Linked DNA regions of Azotobacter salinestris. The protein of the gene in region 1 interacts with the protein of each later gene in a pairwise test. Links are inferred from orthologs where the notes say so. Each region holds a gene or a part of one and is shown on either strand. Other genes may lie near its edges.

The links.
Region 2: the proteins of dnaX (region 1) and dnaQ interact in binary tests that used the Escherichia coli proteins (3 or more experiments, as listed by UniProt). The link is inferred for Azotobacter salinestris from one-to-one orthologs.
Region 3: the proteins of dnaX (region 1) and GCU53_RS18100 interact in binary tests that used the Escherichia coli proteins (3 or more experiments, as listed by UniProt). The link is inferred for Azotobacter salinestris from one-to-one orthologs.

Annotation. Positions count from the first base shown.
Region 1 is NZ_CP045302.1:4,491,568-4,496,980, reverse strand. Bases 41-3,030 are described here. They hold dnaX (DNA polymerase III subunit gamma/tau), read right to left. Parts: upstream 2,579-3,030; coding sequence 503-2,578; downstream 41-502. Other genes in these bases: GCU53_RS21175 (YbaB/EbfC family nucleoid-associated protein), read right to left, coding at 166-492; recR (recombination mediator RecR), read right to left, coding at 41-50. Outside these bases: more of recR, read right to left, coding at 1-40; GCU53_RS21165 (hypothetical protein), read left to right, coding at 3,205-3,399; GCU53_RS21150 (hydroxypyruvate isomerase family protein), read right to left, coding at 5,316-5,413. UniProt on the Escherichia coli protein: Part of the beta sliding clamp loading complex, which hydrolyzes ATP to load the beta clamp onto primed DNA to form the DNA replication pre-initiation complex.
Region 2 is NZ_CP045302.1:622,856-628,073, reverse strand. The notes cover bases 731-3,525. They hold dnaQ (DNA polymerase III subunit epsilon), read left to right. Parts: upstream 731-1,659; coding sequence 1,660-2,391; downstream 2,392-3,525. Other genes in these bases: GCU53_RS02870 (arginine/lysine/ornithine decarboxylase), read left to right, coding at 2,448-3,525; rnhA (ribonuclease HI), read left to right, coding at 1,178-1,636; GCU53_RS02885 (class I SAM-dependent methyltransferase), read left to right, coding at 731-1,177. Also shown: gloB (hydroxyacylglutathione hydrolase), read right to left, coding at 1-209; more of GCU53_RS02885, read left to right, coding at 416-730; more of GCU53_RS02870, read left to right, coding at 3,526-4,700. UniProt on the Escherichia coli protein: DNA polymerase III is a complex, multichain enzyme responsible for most of the replicative synthesis in bacteria. The epsilon subunit contain the editing function and is a proofreading 3'-5' exonuclease.
Region 3 is NZ_CP045302.1:3,861,321-3,866,484, forward strand. Bases 1,694-4,434 are described here. They hold GCU53_RS18100 (DNA polymerase III subunit chi), read right to left. Parts: upstream 3,408-4,434; coding sequence 2,979-3,407; downstream 1,694-2,978. Other genes in these bases: GCU53_RS18090 (valine--tRNA ligase), read right to left, coding at 1,694-2,497; GCU53_RS18095 (DNA polymerase III subunit chi), read right to left, coding at 2,634-2,972; GCU53_RS18105 (leucyl aminopeptidase), read right to left, coding at 3,454-4,434. Outside these bases: more of GCU53_RS18090, read right to left, coding at 1-1,693; more of GCU53_RS18105, read right to left, coding at 4,435-4,944. UniProt on the Escherichia coli protein: Part of the beta sliding clamp loading complex, which hydrolyzes ATP to load the beta clamp onto primed DNA to form the DNA replication pre-initiation complex.

The sequences.
Region 1 (5,413 bases):
AGGATGCGCAGGGCGTCGATGAGTTGTCGGATCAGCGGACTGAAGCTCATGGGCGAACGGACCGGAGGGCAGGACAGCAGGATAGATCGCACGCAAGAACGGCGACCAGTCGGCACCCTCCCCCGCAAGCGGGAGGGGCCGGCGCGGGAAAAACCCGGGAAATGCTTAGAGCGGCATCTTGAAGCCGGGCGGCAAGCCCATGCCGGCGGTCATCCCGGCCATCTTTTCCTGATTGTTCTGCTCGATCTTGCGTACCGCATCGTTGACGGCAGCGGCGATCAGGTCCTCGAGAACCTCCTTGTCCTCCTGCATCAGGCTATCGTCCAGGGTTACGCGCCGGACATCGTGACGCCCCGTCATCACCACGCTCACCAGGCCGGCCCCGGACTGACCGGTCACCTCGGCGTTGGCCAGCTCTTCCTGCATCTTCTGCATCTTTTCCTGCATCAGCTGGGCCTGCTTCATCAGGCCGGCCATGCCACCTTTCATCATGGGAATCACCTCAGGTATTCAGGGGTTCGATGGTGCCGTCGCGGATCACCGCGGCGAACTGTTGAATCAACTGCCGGATCAGGGGATCGTCCTGAATGGACGCCTCGGCCTGGCGCTGGCGCTCGGCCCTTCGCCGTGCCGCCGCCTGGGCTGGAGTTTCCTGCTCCGGCTTGCGCAATTCGATGTCCAGCTTGAGCGTACGCCCATGATGCTGGTTCAAAGCCTCGTTCAGGCGCCGCTGCTGGGTACTGTTGAACAGTGCGGCCTGCGCCGGATCCAGATGCAGCACCCAATGGTCGCCTTCGGCCTTCACCAGGGTACAGTTGGCTGCGATGTTGGCTGTCATGCCGGCCAGTCTCAGGCGCTGGAAAAGTTCGAGCCATTCGGCCGCAAGGCCGGTGGCCGGCGCTACCGCGGGCTCGGCTTCGGGCTCCGGCTTCGCCGGAAGCGGCTCCTCGACGGGAAAGGCATCGAGGTAGGCGTAGGCCTCGACATCCACCTCCTCGGCATCCACTTCATAATAGTCATCGTCCGCCGGAGGAGGCTCTTCCCCCGTGACCGGCGCAGGCATCCTTTCCGGCGCGCGATCGGCGGCAGGAGCCGTTGACCTCTCGCACGCCAAGGAGGCTCGAGCCGGCGGACTCGGCTGATCCGATACGGCACTTTCGGGAGCCCTCTCCGTTTTCTCCGCCACAGGCGCAGTGGCCATGCCACCGACCAGCATCGCAGCCGACTTCGAGACGAGAGCGCCGGCAGCCTGCGAAGGCTCCTCCCATGGCAGATCGGGAGCTCCGGCAGGCAACCTTGGCTCTGGCGGCGATACAGGCTCGATCGGTTCGGCAAACGCCGGAGCAGCCATGGCCGAACTTTCGCCCGATACAGCCGCGGAGACGGCAGGCGACTGTGCAGAGTCAGTCTCTGCCACAGGATCGGATGGGGAATCAGCCGTGGCCGAGCGGATTCCCTGATCCTTTAGCGGCCTGCCGGGCGCTCCGCCGACATCCGCCGGACGGAACGCCAGCATGCGCAGCAGCACCATCTCGAAACCACCGCGCGGGTCCGGCGCCAGCGGCAGATCGCGACGGCCGATCAGGCCCATCTGGTAATAGAATTGCACATCTTCGGCCGGCAGCGCCTGGGCGAGGGCCAGCACCCGCTCGCGGTCGCCCTGGCCGTTGTCCACCGCCTCCGGCAGCGCCTGGGCAATGGCCACCCGATGCAGCACGTTGAGCAGCTCCGCCAGCACACCGCTCCAGTCCGGCCCCTGCTCGGCCAACTGGCGCACCGCTTCGAGCATGGCCCGGGCATCGCCCTCCAGCAGCGCCTGCAGCACACCATAGACCTGACCGTGATCGAGGGTTCCGAGCATGGCTCGCACATCGGCGGCGAGCACCCTGCCCTCGCCGAAGGCGATGGCCTGATCGGTCAGGCTCATGGCATCGCGCATCGAACCGTCGGCAGCACGACCGAGCAACCAGAGGGCATCCGACTCGAAGGGAATGCCTTCCGCGCCAAGCACGTGGGTCAGGTGCTCGACCACCCGCTCTGGCGGCATACTCTTCAGAGCGAACTGCAGACAGCGAGACAGGATGGTGACAGGCAGCTTCTGCGGATCGGTGGTCGCCAGCAGGAACTTGACGTGAGGCGGTGGCTCCTCGAGGGTCTTCAGCAGCGCGTTGAACGAGTGGCTGGAAAGCATGTGCACTTCGTCGATCAGGTAGACCTTGAAGCGTCCACGGCTTGGCGCGTACTGCACGTTGTCGAGCAGCTCGCGGGTGTCCTCCACCTTGGTGCGGCTGGCAGCATCGACCTCGATGAGATCGACGAAACGCCCCTCGTCGATTTCACGGCAGACCGAACATTGTCCGCAGGGGATAGAGCTGATGCCGGTCTCGCAATTCAGGCACTTGGCGATGATCCGCGCGATCGTGGTCTTGCCCACCCCGCGGGTGCCGGTGAACAGATAGGCATGGTGCAGGCGCTGACTGTCGAGGGCATTGATCAGTGCCTTGAGCACATGGGTCTGGCCGACCATTTCTCGGAACGAGCGGGGACGCCATTTACGTGCAAGAACCTGATAACTCATCGATACCATCGCAGCTGAACAAGCGGAGAGCGGCAATGCTAGCGGAGCAGAATGCAAATTGCATCCGCCCTGCAGGCACACCAGCCAGGACTCGGGGCAAGCCCAAGGCGCATCTCGGCCTTGCCTGAAATGCTTGGACTTGTGAAAGGACGCAAACCGACCCGAGGCTTTATCGCGGCGCGATCAGGCGCAATCTCGAGCATCGCCCGAGCCCGGAAGAGGTGCATCGGCAAGTGCCGAGCAGCCATCTGTCTACCCACATGTCTCATATGTGGAGCACCCATGTCCACCGAGACACTCGACTGTTTCAAATATGAAACACCCCTGCCCGAGGCCACCTCACCCCAAGTGCAAAGCCGCAGCCCAGGTAGCGTCATAGAGCGATCGGTGCGGGAAGGCAGGCAGTTGGAAGGATTATTGCTTCAAACAGGTAAACGCCGCTGCCTCTGGAGGTAAATGCCATGGGTATTCAATGGGCTTTCTGGTCAATCGTTTTTCTGGTGTCCATTGTCGGCGTGATCTGGCAGGGCACATACAAGGGCCGCTAGCTCGGAATCGGCCAATGCGCTCCTGGTAGCTGTCCCGGGTCTGCACCCCGACTCGCTGCCAGAGCGGAGCTTTCGATCATGAAGGCAGCCACCCAGCTCTTTATATTTCGCGGAAAGGATGGAAGCTTCACCGACCCGACATCATCTGGCTGTATCAATGCCAGCCCACCTCCCCGGCAGCCTCCTTTTCCGCCTGAAAACGGCAACTTGTTAGCAGAATTCCCTGTTTCCCGATATGAACTTCAACTCGATGGGCAGGGTCTGGTTTTCTAGTAGGTGCGTGCTTTGTTCTTTGCTCGATCTGCTCCAGCCCTCTTCGGAGGGCTTTTTTATGGTTCTTCGCAGAGTCCTGGGGAAGCGAGGATTGACAGTCAGGGAAGCAGGTAAATTGGCAGCCGCCAAACTCACCAACCGCTGCCCCCTGCTGTCTCCGGAAAACCCGGGGCGGTTCACTGATGCCAGATGGCCAGCCAGAGGCTTTTGCGCAGGCTTATATCAGCAATTGACTGTCTCCAAACGTTTTCTTTGCACGTGACAGTTGTAAATTGCGAGTAAGCCAGTAGAATTATCCGACCCACCGAGCTGGTGGGTTTCGTTATGGTGGTCCTGCCGGTCCCCCCGCAACGAGCAGCCGTGAACCCGGTCAGGCCCGGAAGGGAGCAGCCGTAGCGGTGACCTTGTGTGCCGGGGTGTGGCTGGTGGGGCCATCTCCAATCTCTAATTCGTTGATTTTCTAAAGAATTTTCTGCCAGAAGCCCAGAGTGTGACAGCGTTTAGGTACACCAAAGTGATGTATCTTCGTTAGGCTGTATCGTGCTCGTTTTCTTTCCAAGCCCCTCTGAACCGTCCCGGCTTTCCCGGAGGCTCCAACTCTTGAGAGGATGGAGCCATGAAGACAGCAACGAAGTATTCCCCGGAAGTCCGCGAGCGAGCGGTTCGTTTGGTGCTGGAGCATCAAGACGGACATGACTTGGAGTGGGCGGCGATCTGCTCAATTGCAGCCAAGATTGGTTGTACGGCCGAAACGCTGCGCCGCTGGGTGCGCTCAGGCTGAGCGCGGCAATGGCAAAGCGCGAAGGCCAGACCATCAGCGAACGCGAGCGGATCAAGGCACCGGAACGTGAGGTGCGTGAGCTGCGCCAGGCCAACGAGATCTTGCACAAGGCGTCGGCGTATTTTTTTGCCCAGGCGGAGTTCGACCGCCGCTTCAAGCCATGAAAGCATTCATCGACGAGCATCGTGCGGTTTATGGAGTCGAGCTGATCTGCCGGGTACTGCCGATCGCTCCATCGACCTACTACACCCATGCGCGTTGCCAGGCTGCCCCCGAGCGGCGTTCCCCGCGAGCACAGCGTGACGAGGTGCTGAGCGGGCATATCCAACGGATCTGGGAGGAGAATTTCCAGGCCTATGGCGTGCGCAAGGTCTGGCGGCAGCTCCAGCGCGAAGGCGTAGTGGCGGCCCGCTGCACGGTGGAACGGCTGATGCGGCGACTGGGTCTGCAAGGTGTCGTATGCGGCAAGCCGCTCAAGACCACGATCAGCGACAAGGCCAACCCATGCCCGCAGGATAAGGTCAATCGCCAGTTCCGCGCCGAGCGGCCAAACGCGCTCTGGGTGTCGGACTTCACCTCGTCAGCACTTGGCAGGGCTTCGTCTATGTGGCCTTTGTCATCGACGTATTCGCCCGGCGTAACGTCGGCTGGCGGGTGTCCAGTTCGGCCCGTACCGACTTCGTGCTCGATGCCCTGGAGCAAGCGCTGTACGCCTGCCGCCCCGTCAATCAGGGTGGGCTCATTCGCCACAGCGACCGGGGCGTGCAGTACGTCTCGATCCGCTATACCGAACGCCTGGTCGAAGCTGGGGTCGAGCCCTCGGTGGGCAGCGTAGGCGACGCCTATGACAATGCCTTGGCCGAGACCATCAATGGCCTGTACAAGGCCGAGGTGATCCATCGCCGTTCCTGGCAGAATCGAGAGGCAGTGGAGTTGGCGACGCTGGAGTGGGTGGACTGGTTCAATCACCGACGGCTGCTGGAGCCCATCGGCAACATGCCACCCGCCGAAGCCGAAGCCCTTTATTATCGACAACTTACCGAGTCGGCCCAAGCGGCATGATTCACACCAAAGAGCCTCCAGAGATCCCGGGGCGATTCAGTGCACACCGTAGCCCACACGCGGGAGAGAAGCGTCAGCGATAATCCCCGGCCCGCCAGCGCGCCAGCCAGGCGAGGCTGTCGCGGGTTGCACCGGCCGGACGGTACTCGGCACCGAGCCAGCCTCGATAGC
Region 2 (5,218 bases), 3.9 Mb from region 1 along the record:
TGCTTGAGGGGTTCCACGCCGCTGATGTGGTCGGCGTGATGGTGGGTGATCAGGATATCGGCGAGTTGCCAGCCGGGGTTCGCGTCCAGCCAGGCGAGCACCGGGACGGCATCGCCGGGGTCGACCACGGCGATGCGCCGGGTGGCCGGATCCTCTAGCAGCCAGATGTAGTTGTCCTGGAAGGCGGGGAGTGCGTCGATCCGTACCATGCTGTATTCGCGGGCGTCCCGGATCCTGGGCGGGCCGGGCGCTTCCGCGTTCTCCTGTCGAGTCTGTTCATCGAGAGTTGAAGGGGTTGCGGCCGCCCCTCAAGGATGGCGGCAGCGCTCGCCGGGGGCGTGTTGACGCTGGCGATCGCTAAACTTAAAAGAGTTCGTCCCATCTTAGACCGAGCGTCCGCACACAGGGAGCCTTCATGACCGACCAACCCTTCGCCAACGCCGATCCCCGGTGGCTGTCACTGATGAGCGATGCCCGCGACTGGTTCTCCACGCCTCTGGGGCAGCAGATGCTGCAGGAGGAGCGGCGTCTGCTCAAGGAGGAACTGGCGCGCTTCTTCGGCGGCTACCTGGTGCATTACGGTCCGCCGGGCGAGTTCGAGGGAGCCGGGCAGATCCGCTGCTGCGTGCGTCTGGGCGCACCCTTGCCGGGGGTGCAGATCGTCTGCGAGGAGCACGCCTGGCCACTGGCCGAGCATGCCGCCGACGTGGTGGTGCTGCAGCACGCGCTGGATTTCAGCCTGTCGCCCCATGCGTTGCTGCGCGAGGCGGCGCGCAGCGTTCGTCCCGGCGGTCACCTGCTCGTGGTCGGCATCAATCCGCGCAGCCTCTGGGGGCTGCGTCGCCATTTCGCCGGCGATGTGTTGCGCCAGGCCCGCTGCATCGGTTCCAGTCGGGTTGGCGACTGGCTGGCGCTGCTCGGCTTCGCGCTGGAGAAACGCCGCTTCGGGTGTTATCGTCCGCCGCTTTCATCCTGCGTCTGGCAATCCCGCACCGCGCGTCTGGAGTCCTGGGGCGAGTCCTGGCAGATGCCGGGCGGCGGCTTCTACCTGCTGGTGGTGCGCAAGCTGGTGGTCGGCCTGCGGCCGCTGCCGCAGAGTCGCCGGGAGCCCATCGGCAAGCTGCTGCCGCTGCCGGTGGTCAAGGTCAGCCGGCGCGCGTCGAAACATGGGGCTTGAGTGAGCGACAAGGTCGAAATCTATACCGACGGTGCCTGCAAGGGTAACCCCGGTCCCGGGGGATGGGGCGCATTGCTGGTCTGCCGGGGCGTCGAGCGCGAGCTCTGGGGGGGCGAGGCGGAAACCACCAACAACCGCATGGAGCTGACCGCGGCCATCCGCGCGCTGGCCGAGCTCAAGCGACCCTGCGAAGTGCATCTGACCACCGACTCCGAGTACGTGATGCGCGGAATTCAGGAATGGCTGCCGAACTGGAAGAGGCGCGGCTGGAAGACCGCCGCGCGCCAGCCGGTGAAGAACGCCGACCTCTGGCAGCAGCTCGACGAGCAGGTCGGTCGCCATCAGGTCAGCTGGAGCTGGGTGCGCGGCCATACCGGCCATCCCGGCAACGAGCGAGCCGACCTGCTGGCCAACCGCGGCGTCGCCGCCGCCCGCGCACAACAGAAGCACAGCCTCTAGACCCCTTTCGGAGATATCGATAGATGCGCAGTGTCGTACTGGATACCGAAACCACCGGCATGCCGGTGACCGAAGGCCACCGGATCATCGAGATCGGTTGTGTCGAGCTGCTCGGCCGGCGTCTCACCGGGCGGCATTTCCACGTCTATCTGCAGCCAGACCGCGCGGTGGACGAGGGCGCCATCGCAGTACATGGCATCACCAACGAATTTCTTGCCGACAAGCCGCGTTTTGCCGATATCGCCGAGGAGTTCTTCGAGTTCATCAAGGGCGCCCAGCTGATCATCCACAACGCGGCGTTCGATATCGGCTTCATCGAGAATGAGTTCGTCCGGCTGGGACAGGCCGAGCGCGCCGAGATCGGCGCCCACTGCAAGGTGCTCGACACCCTGCTGATGGCCCGCGAGCGCCATCCCGGCCAGCGCAACAGCCTCGACGCCCTGTGCAAGCGCTACGACGTCGACAATTCCAACCGCGACCTGCACGGCGCGCTGCTCGACGCCGAGATCCTCGCCGACGTCTGGCTGGCCATGACTGGCGGGCAGACGCACTTGTCGCTGTCCGGCGAGGGCGGCGAGGGCGGTCGCGCCCAGTCGTCGGCGATCCGCCGGCTGCCGCAGGACCGTCAGCGCACCCGGGTGATCCGCGCCAGCGAGCCGGAGCTGGCCGCCCATGCCGAGCGGCTGGCGGCGATCGAGAAGGCCGCCGGCAGTCCGGCGCTGTGGATTCAGATGGAGCAGGCGCAGCAGCAGTAGCCGGGGGGGCGGCGCTCTGGCTTATCCTGAGGGAAATCTCCCCCAGGACATGGATCGTGTACAAAGACCTCGATTTTCCGATTCTCATCGTCCATCGCGACATCAAGGCCGACAGCGTCGCCGGCGAACGCGTGCGGGCGATCGCCCGAGAGCTGGAGCAGAGCGGCTTCAGCATCCTTTCCACCGCCAGCTCCAGCGAAGGGCGCATCGTCGCCTCGACCCACCACGGCCTGGCCTGCGTCCTGGTCGCCGCCGAGGGGGCAGGGGAAAACCAGCGCCTGCTGCAGGACATGCTCGAGCTGATCCGTCTCGCCCGCTCCCGGGCCCCGCAACTGCCGATCTTCGCCCTCGGCGAGCAGGTCACTATCGAGAACGCACCGGCCGAGGCGATGGCCGATCTCAACCAGCTGCGCGGCATCCTCTATCTGTTCGAGGACACCGTGCCCTTCCTGGCCCGCCAGGTGGCCCGCGCCGCCCGCAGCTACCTGGCCGGCCTGCTGCCGCCGTTCTTCAGCGCACTGGTCGAGCACACCCTGCAGTCCAACTACTCCTGGCACACGCCCGGCCACGGCGGCGGCGTGGCCTATCGCAAGAGCCCGGTGGGCCAGGCCTTCCACCAATTCTTCGGCGAGAACACCCTGCGCTCCGACCTCTCGGTGTCGGTGCCGGAGCTCGGCTCGCTGCTCGACCACACCGGCCCTCTGGCTGCCGCGGAGGCACGAGCAGCCCGCAATTTCGGCGCCGATCACACCTTTTTCGTAATCAACGGCACCTCGACCGCCAACAAGATCGTCTGGCATTCCATGGTCGCCCGCGACGACCTGGTGCTGGTCGACCGCAACTGTCACAAGTCGATCGTCCACGCCATCGTCATGACCGGAGCGATCCCCCTCTATCTGGTGCCGGAGCGCAACGAACTGGGCATCATCGGGCCGATTCCGCTCGGTGAGTTCAGCCGCGAGTCGATCGCCGCGAAGATTGCCGCCAACCCGTTGGCGCGCGGGCGTGAATCCCGTGTGAAGCTCGCGGTGGTGACCAATTCCACCTACGACGGCCTCTGCTACAACGCCGAGCTGATCAAGCAGACCCTGGGCGCTAGCGTCGAGGTGCTGCACTTCGATGAGGCCTGGTTCGCCTATGCCGCCTTCCACGAATTCTATGTGGGGCGCTACGGTATGGGGACCACGCGCGCTCCGGACAGTCCGCTGGTGTTCAGCACCCACTCCACCCACAAGCTGCTGGCGGCCTTCAGCCAGGCCTCGATGATCCACGTGCAGGACGGCGGCCGCCGCCAGCTGGACCGCGACCGCTTCAACGAAGCCTTCATGATGCACATCTCCACTTCGCCGCAATACGGCATCCTGGCTTCGCTGGACGTCGCCTCGGCGATGATGGAGGGGCCGGCCGGCCGCTCGCTGATCCAGGAGACCTTCGACGAGGCGCTCAGCTTCCGGCGCGCCCTGGCGAACCTGCGCAAGAGCCTGGCGCCGGACGACTGGTGGTTCGATATCTGGCAGCCGCCGCTCGGTGCGACCGGGGAGCAGGGGGCCGCTGCCGACTGGCTGCTGACCCCGGCGGCCGACTGGCACGGCTTCGATGCCCTGCCCGAGGACTATGTGCTGCTCGATCCGATCAAGGTCACCCTGGTGACCCCGGGGTTGAGTGTCGGCGGGCAGCCGGCCGGTCAGGGCATTCCGGCGGTGGTGGTGGGCCGCTTCCTCTGGGAGCGTGGCCTGGTGGTGGAAAAGACCGGCCTGTATTCCTTCCTGGTGCTGTTCTCCATGGGCATCACCAAGGGCAAGTGGAGCACCCTGCTGACCGAACTGCTGGAGTTCAAGCGCTGCTACGACGCCAACCTGCCGCTGGAGCAGGTGCTGCCGTCCATCGCCCAGGCCGGCGGTGCCCGCTATGCCGGCATGGGGCTGCGCGACCTGTGCGACCAGTTGCACGACTTCAACCGGCAAAGCGCCCGGGCCAAGGCGCTCAAGCACATGTACAGCCTGCTGCCGGAAATTGCCCTCAAGCCAGCGGACGCCTACGACAAGCTGGTGCGCGGCGAGGTCGAGGCGGTACCGATCGAGCAGCTCGAGGGGCGCATCGCGGCGGTGATGCTGGTGCCCTATCCGCCGGGCATTCCGCTGATCATGCCGGGCGAGCGCTTCACCCGGACCACCAAGGCGATCGTCGAGTACCTGCATTCCACGCGCGCCTTCGATGCGCGCTTCCCGGGATTCGGCCTGGATGTGCACGGCCTGCAGCACGAGGACGGCCCGCAGGGGCGGATCTACACGGTCGACTGCCTGCGCTGATCTACCTCTCGAACTCCCGCGGCCGTGCTGCCGCGGGTGGCTTCGACATGCCTGGCTCGGGCCTTTGCGGCAAGTTCGCGTTATTGGCTCCGACAGTGTTCTTCGATAATTCACGGTCATATATACAGCCGTCGCCAAAAGTTTTTCGAGTCTTTTGGCGTAGCCGGACTGCTGTCACTCTGCCAATTGCCGTCTCGAATATCCCGACTCCAGTGTCTTTGTCACGAGCTGTAGGGGCCAACGCACAACTGTTTCCCAATCAGTTGGAAAAATGCTTGAAAAACAATCGGATGGCATTTTGACTTTATTTTTATAAAATTCTTTGAAGGTACTTGCCCGGATTTCCGAGGGGACTTTGCGTGTCTCTCTGGTTGATTTTTTTGCCTGCTCCGTAGTTGCTATTTTAATCCTTTTGAAGGCCTATTGCCATTTGTTGTGATGTTTGGTCGAGTGCTTTGCATCAATCCGATGGCATTGTGTTTTTTATCGGTGTTTCGGGTGATTTTCTTAGTGGCATT
Region 3 (5,164 bases), 630 kb from region 1 along the record:
TCTCGGCCAGGCGGCGGCGGTCGCTGTCCGAGGCGTTGTTCAGCACCACGTCGATGCGCCTGGCCATGGAGATGTTCATCTCGCCGCGGATCTGCCGCACGCCGAGCATCAGCGCCTTGACCCACTCGATGTCGTCCTCGGCGGCTTCGTCGATGCGCGCCTCGTCGGCCACCGGCCAGGGCTGCAGCATCAGCGTCGGACCGGACTTGCCGGCCAGCGGCGCGAGGCGCTGCCAGATTTCCTCGCTGATGAAGGGCATGAAGGGATGCGCCAGGCGCAGCGCGGTCTCCAGCACGCGGACCAGGGTGCGGCGGGTGCCGCGCTGGCGGGAGGCCGGGGCGTGCTCGTCCCAGAGCACCGGCTTGACCAGTTCCAGATACCAGGCGCAGTACTGGTCCCAGACGAACTCGTAGAGCGCCTGGGCGGCGAGGTCGAAGCGGAAGGCGTCGAGCTGGCGGGTCACTTCGAGCTCGGTGCGTTGCAGCTGGGAAACGATCCAGCGGTCCACCGGCGACAGCTCGACGGGCTCGCCGGCGGCGCCGCAGTCCTTGCCCTCGGTGTTCTCGAAGACGAAGTTGGCGGCGTTCCACAGTTTGTTGCAGAAGTTGCGGTAGCCCTCGACCCGGCCCATGTCGAACTTGATGTCGCGACCGGTGGAGGCCAGCGAGCAGAAGGTGAAGCGCAGCGCATCGGTGCCGTAGCTGGCGATGCCTTCGGGGAACTCGGCGCGGGTCTGCTTGGCGATCTTCTCGGCGAGCTTGGGCTGCATCATGCCGCTGGTGCGCTTGGCCACCAGGCTTTCCAGGTCGATGCCGTCGACGATGTCCAGCGGGTCGAGCACGTTGCCCTTGGACTTGGACATCTTGTGGCCCTGGCTGTCGCGCACCAGACCGTGGACGTAGACGGTCTTGAAGGGGATCTGCCCGGTCAGGTGCAGGGACATCATGATCATCCGGGCAACCCAGAAGAAGATGATGTCGAAGCCGGTGACCAGCACGTCGGTGGGGTGGAAGGTCTTGAGGAACTCGGTCTGCGCAGGCCAGCCCAGGGTGGAGAAGGTCCACAGGCCGGAGCTGAACCAGGTGTCCAGCACGTCCTCGTCCTGGCGCAGCGGCTCGTCGTTGCGAATCGCATACTTGCTGCGCACCTCCGCCTCGTCGCGGCCGACGTAGGCGTTGCCGGCCTCGTCGTACCAGGCCGGAATGCGGTGGCCCCACCACAGCTGGCGGCTGATGCACCAGTCCTGGATGTCGCGCATCCAGGAGAAGTACATGTTCTCGTACTGCTTGGGCACGAACTGGATGGAGCCGTCCTCCACGGCGGCGATGGCCTTCTCGGCCAGCGGCTTGGTGGAAACGTACCACTGGTCGGTCAGCCAGGGCTCGATGATGGTGCCGGAGCGGTCGCCGCGCGGTACCTTCAGCGCGTGGTCGTCGATCTTCTCCAGAAGGCCCATGCCGTCGAAGTCGGCGACCACGGCCTTGCGCGCGTCGAAGCGGTCCATGCCTGCATAGCTGTCCGGCAGGGTGGGATCGATGCGCGTGTTCGGCGTGCCGTCGATGTCGAACACCTGGGCCTGGGCCAGGACCGTGGCGTTCTTGTCGAAAATGTTGATCAGCGGCAGGTGGTGGCGCTTGCCGACCTCGTAGTCGTTGAAGTCGTGGGCCGGGGTGATCTTCACGCAGCCGGTGCCGAACTCGCGGTCGACGTACTCGTCGGCGATGATCGGGATCAGGCGGTTGACCAGGGGCAGCAGCACGTGGCGGCCGATCAGGTCCTTGTAGCGCTTGTCCTCCGGATGCACGGCGACGGCGGCATCGCCCAGCATGGTTTCCGGGCGGGTGGTGGCGACCACCAGATAGCCCTTGCCCTCGCTGGTGCGGGCATCGTCGGCCAGCGGGTAGCGCAGGTGCCAGAGGTGACCCTTCTCGTCGTGGTTCTCCACCTCCAGGTCGGAGATCGCGGTGTGCAGCTTGGTGTCCCAGTTGACCAGACGCTTGCCGCGGTAGATCAGGCCGTCATCAAAGAGGCGGACGAAGGCTTCCTTGACCGCTTCGGAAAGGCCCTCGTCCATGGTGAAGCGTTCCCGCGACCAGTCCACCGAGCTGCCCAGGCGGCGGATCTGCCGGGTGATGGTGCCGCCCGACTGCTCTTTCCATTCCCAGACCTTGTCGAGGAACTTCTCGCGGCCGAGGTCGTGGCGGCTGACGCCCTGGGCTGCCAGCTGGCGCTCCACCACCATCTGGGTGGCGATGCCGGCATGGTCGGTGCCCGGCTGCCACAGGGTGTTGCGGCCCTGCATGCGGCGGAAGCGGATCAGCGCGTCCATGATCGCATTGTTGAAGCCGTGGCCCATGTGCAGGCTGCCGGTGACGTTCGGCGGCGGGATCATGATGGTGTAGGGCTCGCCGCTGCCCTGCGGGGCGAAGTAGTTCTTCGCCTCCCATTCGGCGTACCAACGGGATTCAATGGCGTGCGGCTGGTAGGTCTTGTCCATGCGGAGGAAACCCTTGTAAGACGGCTGATCTGGGGAAAACCGGGGAGTATAAAGGCAAACCCGTACCTGTGGGCTGCAATCCCTGCAAGTCTAATGGAGTGCCGTGGCGGCCGGGTGGCGGGCCGCAGGCGAAGGCTCAGGGCTTGCGCCGGGCGAGAAGCTGGTCCAGGCGGGCCTCGAGGCGGCGTTTCAGCTCGGCCTCGATCTGTGGCACGAAGTCGTCGACGACCTCCTGCAGGATCAACTGGGCCTCGGTGCGCAGGCTCTGCTCCAGGTCTGGCGGAAGCGCGGTCGGAGGCGGCCCGGCTTCCTCCTCTGCGACGGGAACGATCTCCGAGAGTAGCGGAATGTCGTCGGCGCCGAGGGTCTCGGTGAGCAGGGGCGGCAGCGCCAGGTCCTCGTCCAGCAGGTCGCGGATCGACTGCAGATCGCTCAGCAGGTGGGTGGTGTCCGGCTTGGGTTTCAGGCTGTCCATGGCACGTCAGAGGCGAGAAAGACGGTGATCCTGCAAAGCATAGCCGCGCTCGCGGTAGAAGCGGTAATTGGCGCGCGTGGCCTGGCGTATGCCCGGTTCGCTCACCACCAGTTCGGCGATCCGCTCGAAGCGTGCGCAGCAGGGCGGCACGCTCAGGGCCAGGTTGATCAGCAGCTCGTGATGGCTGCCGGGATCGTCGCCCAGGCCGAGGGCGATCGGTGCGTCGGCATCCGCCTCGAGCATGCCGTGGGGGAGGAAGGCCTCGGCCTTGAAGCTCCACAGGCGGGCATCCAGCGCCTCGCGCTGGGGCGCGTCCTGGCAGTGCACATAGACGCGATGGCCCAGGCGCCAGGCCTTTTCCGCCAGCTTGCAGGCGAAGTTCAGGCGCGCCGCCGGATCTGCGGAGGGCAGGATATAGAAGTCGACCTGGGGCATGGAGTCCTCGGCTGTGCGGGAGCGGGCCGGCCGCTCCCGCGGTCGCTCACGGGGCGCTGCGGTCCAGCAGGAACTGGGTCAGCAGCGGAACCGGGCGGCCGGTGGCGCCCTTTTCCTTGCCGCCGCTGATCCAGGCGGTGCCGGCGATGTCCAGGTGCGCCCAGTGGTATTTCTTGGCGAAGCGCGAGAGGAAGCAGGCGGCGGTGATGGTGCCGGCCTTGGGGCCGCCGATGTTGGCCATGTCGGCGAACGGGCTGTCGAGCTGCTCCTGGTACTCCTCGAACAGCGGCAGCTGCCAGGCGCGGTCGGCGGCATGTTCGCCGGCCTTGAGGATCTGGCGGATCAGGCCGTCGTGGTTGCCCATCAGGCCCGAGGCCTGGGTGCCCAGGGCGGTGATGCAGGCGCCGGTGAGGGTGGCGACGTCGATCACCGCCTGCGGCTTGAAGCGTTCGGCGTAGGTGAGGGTGTCGCACAGCACCAGGCGGCCTTCGGCGTCGGTGTTGAGAATCTCCACGGTCTGCCCGCTCATGCTGGTGACGATGTCGCCGGGGCGGGTGGCGCCGCCGCTGGGCATGTTCTCGGCACAGGCCAGAAGGCCCACGACGTTGAGCGGCAGTCCCAGCTCGAGCAGGGCGCGGAAGGTGCCGAGCACGCTGGCGGCACCGCACATGTCGTACTTCATCTCGTCCATGCCCGAGCCCGGCTTGAGGCTGATGCCGCCGCTGTCGAAAGTGATGCCCTTGCCGACCAGCACGACCGGCTGCTCGTCCTTCCGGCCGCCCTGGTAGTTGAGCACGATCAGCCGTGGCGGCTGGTCGCTGCCCTGGGCCACGGCGAGGAAGGCGCCCATGCCGAGCTCCTTGAGCTTCTTCTCGTCGAGCACTTCGACCTTCAGGGTGCCGTAGGCCTTGGCCAGCGCCTTGGCTTCATCGGCCAGGGAGGTCGGATGGCAGAGGTTCGGCGGCAGGTTGCCGAGGTCGCGGGTCAGGGCCAGGCCGTTGACGATCGCCTGGGCGTGGCTCGCGGCGCGCTCCATGTCGGCCTGGCTGGCCTTGTCGCAGACCAGGACCAGCTTCTTCAGGGACGGCGCGCTGGCCTTCTCGCTCTTGAAGCGATCGAACACGTAGGTGGCGTCGAGCAGGGTCTCGGCCAGCAGGCGGGCCTTGCCGTAGGTGTCGCGCCCCTTGACGTGGAGTTCGCCCAGGGTCAGGGCGGCGTCGCTGCCGCCGAGGCCCTTCAGCACCCCGTAGGCGGCGGCGACGATCTTGCGGAACTGGCGGTCGCTCAGCTCGCTCTCCTTGCCTGCGCCGACCAGCAGCACGCGTTCGGCCTTGAGGTTCGGCAGTTGGTGCAGCAGCAGGGTCTGTCCGGCCTTGCCGGCGAGGTCGCCGCGCTTGAGGGCGGCCGACAGGGCGCCGTCGGTGGCCTGGTCGATGGCCTTGGCGGTGGCGCCCAGTTTGCGGCCTTCGCCGACGGCAACCACCAGCGTTGCAGTTTTCAGGGTTTGCGGGCTGGCACTTTTGACAACGAGTTGCATGGCGTGATGTCCCCAAGACAAAGGGTCTGGTTTGCAGGATAATGCCGGTCTTTTTTGTGGCGCGTTGCGGGCCGCTGGGAGTGCTGCGTTCGGCCATCGGTGCGGGATCGGGTTGGCATCCTTTCACGTCAGGGACACTGCACAACCTTGCCTGGTCTTGCCCCGTCCGGCCCGCGTGGCCTCTTCGACGGCCCGTGGGGCGGTGGGTCGGCAACGAGAC